Regions from separate parts of the Achromobacter xylosoxidans genome, predicted to be linked through region 1. Evidence: riboswitches for the same ligand, from Rfam matches in the RefSeq annotation. Region 1 holds a riboswitch; the other holds the start of a gene.
What was found. A riboswitch is a leader RNA that binds a small molecule or an ion and turns the genes downstream of it on or off. The one in region 1 is predicted to bind glycine.
Positions count from the first base shown of each region.

Region 2: another riboswitch for glycine. It lies ahead of IAG39_RS11525 (D-amino acid dehydrogenase); the one in region 1 lies ahead of gcvT (glycine cleavage system aminomethyltransferase GcvT).

Region 1 covers NZ_CP061008.1:952,680-956,077, reverse strand. Annotated here, with positions in the region: gene gcvP (aminomethyl-transferring glycine dehydrogenase) at 1-154, opposite strand, end outside; gene gcvH (glycine cleavage system protein GcvH) at 258-635, opposite strand; gene gcvT (glycine cleavage system aminomethyltransferase GcvT) at 734-1,834, opposite strand; glycine riboswitch at 1,921-2,043, opposite strand; glycine riboswitch at 2,079-2,174, opposite strand; gene IAG39_RS04385 (ZIP family metal transporter) at 2,230-3,123, opposite strand; gene IAG39_RS04380 (superoxide dismutase) at 3,154-3,398, opposite strand, start outside.
Region 2 covers NZ_CP061008.1:2,450,201-2,453,598, forward strand. Annotated here, with positions in the region: gene IAG39_RS11515 (metal-dependent hydrolase family protein) at 1-406, shown strand, start outside; gene IAG39_RS11520 (hypothetical protein) at 548-730, opposite strand; gene IAG39_RS11525 (D-amino acid dehydrogenase) at 881-2,110, opposite strand; glycine riboswitch at 2,155-2,246, opposite strand; glycine riboswitch at 2,248-2,339, opposite strand; gene ampC (class C beta-lactamase) at 2,468-3,398, shown strand, end outside.

The DNA of each region.
Region 1 (3,398 bases):
GGGCCTGGCTGCGGATCTTGGGCGGCACGACTTCTTCGATCAGGGCGTCCAGGCTGGCGCTGCCGATGACGGCAAGCATGGCGGCCTGGTCGGCGTCGGAAGGGCCGATGTGGCGGGGAATGAAGTCGGTGTGGGTGTCTAGGGCGCGCGACATGGAGAGGTCTCGGGATAGCGGGTGTCGTCGGAGGACGGACGGTATTGCATCTTGCGGAACGGGCGCGTGGCTGGCGCCTGCGCGCCCGTTCCGGCCAGGCGGCTTAGCCGTTGGCGACGGCTTCGTAGCCGGCGGCGTCGAGCAGCTTGTCGGCGTCGGCGGCGTTGACCGGCTTGATCTTGAAGATCCAGGCGGTGAAGGCCGATTCGTTGATCAGGTTGGGATTGTTTTCCAGCTCTTCGTTGAACGCGACGATTTCGCCGGCCACGGGAGCGTAGATGTCCGAAGCGGCCTTGACCGATTCGACCACGCCAGCGGTTTCACCGGCGTTCAGCTTGGCGCCGACCTTCACGTCGCCAACGAAGACCAGGTCGCCCAATTGATCCTGGGCGGTATCGGTGATGCCGACGACGAACACGTCGCCTTCGGCTTTGACCCATTCATGGGACTCGGTGTACTTGCGATCGGTGGGCAGACTCATGGGAACTCCTGAGGGAATGCGGGTAGATGAATGGTGTTGCGCGCCTCGCGCGGGCGGCCGTCGCCCCAGGGGCCGGCGGCTCGCGCGAAGCTTCGAGTTTACGAGTGTTCGACCGCTTTGCCGTTACGCACGAACGGCAATTTGCAAGCCAGGGCGGGCACCCATTTGCCGCGGATGTCGACCTCGACCGTGTCGCCCGGCTTGACGCCTTGCGGCAGGCGGGCAAAGCCGATCGACACGCCCAGCGTCGGCGACATGGTGCCGCTGGTGAGCTCGCCCGTGCCTTCCTTGGTGCGCACGGCCATATGCGCGCGCATCACGCCGCGCTCTTGCAGCTTCAGGCCGATGAAGGTGGCGGGCGTGGCGAACTGTTCCAGCGCGTCGCGGCCGATGAAGCGGCGCTCGGCGTTCTTCAGGGACACGGTCCAGGTCAGGCCGGCCTGGTCGGGCTGGGTCAGCTCGTCCATGTCCTGGCCGTAGAGATTCATGCCGGCTTCCAGGCGCAGCGTGTCGCGCGCGCCCAGGCCGCAGGGACGAACGCCCTGGGCGACCAGGTCGCGCCACAGTTGCACCACGTCGGCGGCGGGCAGCACGATTTCAAAACCGTCCTCGCCGGTGTAGCCGGTACGGGCCACCAAGGTGTCGTCACCCACGCGGGCGGCCACGAAGGGCGTCAGCGGCTCGCTGGCGGCCTGCCAGGCCGGGCGCGCGGCCCAGACCTTGGCGCGGGCGTTCGGGCCTTGCACGGCCACCATGGCCAGGTCGCGGCGCGGGTTGATGGCGACGTCGAACTGGCCGGCCTGCTTGACGCGCTGCATCCAGGCGACGTCCTTGTCGGCCGTGCCGGCATTGACCACGACGCGCCATTCGTCGGCGGCGAAGAAATAGATGATCAGGTCGTCGATCACGCCGCCTTGCGGGTTCAGCATGCAGCTGTACAGCGCCTTGCCGGGCACGGTCAGCTTGGACACGTCGTTGGCGACCAGACGCTGCAGGAAGGCGAACGCGTCCGGACCGGCCACGTCGACGTTCAGCATGTGCGACACGTCGAACATGCCGGCGTCCTGCCGCACCGCGTGGTGCTCTTCCAGTTGCGAACCGTAGGCCAGCGGCATGTCCCAGCCGCCGAAGTCGACCATGCGGGCGCCAGAGGCGATGTGTTCTTCAGCCAGCGGGGTGCGTTTGAGGGTTGCGGACATGCGCGGAAACTCCGGGGCGGCAGTGTTGCCAGGGTTACGGAATGCCAGTGGTGCCAAGCGGGGTGCACTTGTACAACGGCTGAATCTTCCGCCCCTCTGTCCTTTTGCCTGAGAGTTGCCCCGCATGGCGGGTTTGCACCTTCGGCGCCTGGGCTGCTCGCTATGTCCCTAGTTCAGGGGCGGCGCCAGGTCTCTCCAGAGTACTGTTTTGCCGCGTCCGCGCGGTAAAAAAACCGGGACAGGGCAAGCATGGGCGGTATGGGTTACCTGAGCGATTCCGGGCGAATTGCGCCTTCGGCGGCGGCCGGACGTACAGGCCGCTCTCTCCCGCAACATGCGTGACAGCGGCGCAAGCATACAACGAAAGCCGCAGCCAGGGAATGCCTGCGGCGGCCTCAGCCCAGCGCCGTGTCCAACAACATCATCAGCACGAAACCCAGCATCAGCCCGCAGGTCGCGTAGACCTCATGCCCCTTGCGGTGCGATTCGGGGATGATCTCGTGGCTGATCACGAACAGCATGGCGCCCGCGGCAAAACCCAGGCCCCAGGGCAGCAGCGGCTCGGACCAGCCCACCACGGCGGCGCCCAGGACCGCGCCCAGCGGCTCGACCAGGCCGGACAGCATGCCCAGCGCCACGGCAAACGCGCGCTGGTAGCCCGCCGCCAGCAGCGCCACCGCCACCACCAGCCCTTCGGGAATGTCCTGGATAGCAATGCCGGTGGCCAGCGCGGTGCCGCGCATGGCGTCGTTGCCCGCATAGCCCACGCCAATGGCCAGGCCCTCCGGCAGGTTATGCAGGGTGATGGCGAAAACGAACAGCCAGGTACGGCGCAGGCGGTGCGCCTCGATGCCTTCCCGGCCCTTGATGAAATGCTCGTGCGGCAGGGTACGGTCCATGAGCAGCAGCACCGCCGCGCCCAGCAACACGGCAGCGCCTACCGTCAAGCCGGCGCCCCAGGGGCCATAACCCAGGTCGCGACCCGCCGCGATGCCCGGCGCCACCAGCGAAAAGGCGCTGGCGGCCAGCATCACGCCGGCGCCGAAGCCGAACATGCTGTCCTGCATTTTCTGGGGGATGGTCCGGGCGAACAGGATGGGCAAGGTGCCCAGGGCGGTAGCGCCAGCTGCGACCAGTCCGCCCAGAAGGGCATCGCCCACGTGCGGCGCACGCACGTCCAGATAGACCCACAGCTGGTGCAGGCCCAGGCAGGCCACCAATACGGCCAGGGTCCACACGCTGATGCTGGTGGCCGCCGGCCGCACGCGATGACGGCTGAAGGTATTCATGTGCCGCTGCCCTCCTTGCGAGAGATGCGCTCAGCGCTGGGCCGCCGCGTAGCGGCGCGCCACTTCAGGCCAGTTCACGACATTGTAAAAGGCGCCGATGTACTCGGGCCTGCGGTTCTGGTACTTCAGGTAGTAGGCGTGCTCCCACACGTCCAGCCCCAGAATGGGCGAGTTTCCGTGCATCAGGGGGCTGTCCTGGTTGGCGCTGCTTTCCACCACCAGCTTGCCGGCCGGTGTGACCGAAAGCCAGGCCCAACCGCTGCCAAAGCGGGTCA
Region 2 (3,398 bases), 1.5 Mb from region 1:
GGAAATCGCCTCGGAGTCGCTGCGCAAGATGCACAAGCGGGGCATCCGCATCCTGCCCGGCGGCGACTACGGCTTTGCCTGGATGCCGCACGGCACCAACGCCCGCGACCTGCAATACTTCGTGGACTACATCGGCATGACCCCGACCGAAGCGCTGGTGTCCGCCACTCGGCTGGGCGGCGAGATCATGCAACGACCGCAGGAATTGGGCATGCTGCGTCCCGGCTATCTGGCGGACGTGGTCATGGTCGACGGGGATCCGCTGAAGGATCTGTCGCTGCTGGTGGATCCGGAGAGGATCTTGCTGGTTGTGAAGGATGGGGAGGTGTGCAAGGACAGTCTCCGGCACGATGCGGACGCGGAACTGCTGACTGCCGAAGACAGGGATGCGGCCTTAGTACATTGACCGACGCGGCGTTACACACACAAGGAGTTGGAGCGCGCAGCGTCGGGACCTGAGCATTCGTAGCGAGCTTGCATTATTGAGCTTGCAGATCAATTTCCGCGAACAGATTCACCACGGGCGGAAGAAATGCAATCGGGAGTGTCATTCCTCGGCATCTTTGTCCATTGCTTCAAATTGGGCAAAGACGTGGCCCGCAGGAATGACGTTTCCCTGCGATATTTCGCGCCGGCCTCGATCGATTAGCTTGAGCAGGGCATAGGCTTCCGCCTTATCCCCGCTGCGATTGCAGTATGGAATCGCCTGGTCTTGATGCGAGCGTTTCACGGCATGGGCCTCCAGTGCAAGTACCGACAGGTGCAACTGTAGACTGGAGTTCACTTATCCGCCGGCTTTTCTCCCATTATTCGGACAGAAAGTAGGCGAAGCGGTACGAGCAAACCTGGTTGCATCAATGCTGGGTTTGCTCGCCTCAACTCAAGCCTCTCCCACCCCCTCCCTCACGCTAGCCGCCAGCATCTGCGCCGTCGCCGCCGACAAGGTCCAGCCCAGATGCCCATGCCCCGTGTTGTAGAACACGCCGGGCCGCCTGCCCGGACCCACGCGGGGCATCATGCTCGGGGTCATGGGGCGCAGCCCGCACCACGGCACCACGCGCGAAGTTCGGATGCCGGGGAAGTGCTTGCGGGTCCAGTCCACCAGCGGCTGCACGCGTTCGGCGCGGATGTCCATGTTGAAGCCGTTGAACTCGGCCGTGCCGGCCACGCGGAAGCGGTCGCCGAGGCGGCTGGTGACGATCTTGGCGGCTTCGTCCAGCAGGCTGACGTGCGGTGCGGCCGCCTGGCTGGCGGCGTCGTCCAGGTGCACGCTGATGGAATAGCCCTTGACCGGGTAGATGTTGAGCGTGTCGCCCAGCTGCCTGGCGAACTGCCGGCTGACGGCGCCGGCGCAGACGACGATGGCGTCGGCCTCGTGCTGCTCGCGGCGCGCGCCGCCCTCGCGCGCGACGTCGAGCACGTAGGGCGCGCCGTCCACGCTGATGTTGCGGATGTCGGCGTCCTGCGCGAAGCGCACGCCGCGGCGCTCGCAGGCGCGGGCCAGGCCGCTGGTGAACTTGTGGATGTCGCCGGTGGCGTCCGAGGGCGTGTAGAAGCCGCCATGGCAAGGGGTTTGCAGCGTGGGTTCGATGCTGCGCGCTTCCTCGGGCGACACCGCGTAGCGCTCCAGCCCGCCTTCCTGCAGCAGCGCATTGGCGCGGCGCGCGGTCTCGAAGCTGGTGGCGTCGTGGTAGATATGCAGGATGCCGCGGCGCTCCAGGTCGAAATCTATGCCTTCTTCTTCCGCCATGGCGTACAGGTGCTGGCGCGCGGCAATGGCAAGCCGCGTGGTCTCGATGGTGTTGCGGCGGTAGTTGCGGATCTGTCCGATGAACTGCGCCAGCCAGGAGTACTTGTGCCAGCTGAAGCGGGGATTGAGCAGCAGCGGCGCGTTGTGGCGGCCGAGCCAGCGCAGGCCTTTCATGATGGTGGCGGTGCTGTTCCAGACCTCGGCGTTGCTGGCCGACAACTGGCCGCCGTTGGCGTAGGAAGTCTCCATGGCCGGATAGCGCTGGCGGTCGTAGACGGTGACGTGGTATCCCAGTTTGCTCAGGGCATAGGCGGACGTGACGCCGGTGATACCGGCGCCAATGATGGCGATGCGGGGCATGATGGCTCCAGATTGAGTGGCCGCGGCCACCCGGCCGCAGCACCCCATCTGTCTCTGTACCTGAGAGCTTCACCCGCGGCGCAGGCGGCGGCGGGTTCCCCTTCGGTGGGCGCAATCCGCGCCTCTCTCCAGATTGTCTAGACCGCGCAGTCCTGTTTGCCTGAGAGTTTCCGGGGCGGTTGCTCCGTCGGCGCCTGCCGCGGGGGCAGGTCTCTTCTGCGGGGTTTTGGATCGACGAGGCGAGGATAGCCAAAATCCCCCAAAATGAGACCAAGGGTTAGTACCAATAAGGCGCCGCGCCGCGTTACGATGCTTGCGCGCCGCCGTCGCGGCGCCACCGATCCGACACGACAGGGAATGACGAGAATGCGCTTGAACAGCATGCTGCGCACGGGATTGTTTACGCTGATGGCCGCAGGCTGCGGGCTGGCGCAGGCCGGACAGGCGGAGACCGACAGCAAGGTCGACGAGGCGGTCCAGGCCGTCATGCGCGAACATGGCATTGCGGGAATGTCGATCGCCGTGACCCGCAACGGGACGCAACATTTCTACAACTATGGCGTGGCATCCAGGCAAACCGGCAGGCGGGCCGACAGCGACACGCTGTACGAGATCGGCTCCATCAGCAAGACCTACACGGCAACCCTGGCAACCTACGCACAGGCGCGCGGCCGCCTGGCGCTGAGCGACAGCCCGGCCAAGTATCTGCCCGAGCTCGCCGGCAGCGACTTCGCCAAACTGAGCCTGATCAACCTGGGGACGCACACGACCGGCGGCTTTCCCTTGCAGGTGCCCGACGCGGTCACGAACCAGGCGCAGATGATGGCTTACCTCAAGGCCTGGAAGCCCGAGCATGCCGCTGGCACGTATCGCACCTACGCCAACCCCAGCATCGGCATGCTGGGCGTGGTTGCGGCCAAGAGCCTGAACCGGCCGTTCAAGGCGGCCATGGAGCGGGACCTGTTTCCCAAGCTGGGCCTGACCAGCACCTACATCGACGTGCCGGCCGCCAGGATGGCGGACTACGCGCAGGGCTACAACAAGCAGGATGCGCCCGTGCGCGTGAATCCGGGCGTGCTGGCCGACGAAGCCTATGGCGTGAAGACCAGCGCGCGCGACCTGATCCGCTTCGTCGACGCGAACATGGGCTTGAACCTCGCGGATGCCGAACTGCGCGGCGCGATTGCGCAGACGCACGTCGGCTATTACCAGCTGGGCGACATGACCCAGGACCTGGCCTGGGAGCAATTGCGCTATCCGGCGACGCTGGACGCGTTGCTGACGGCCA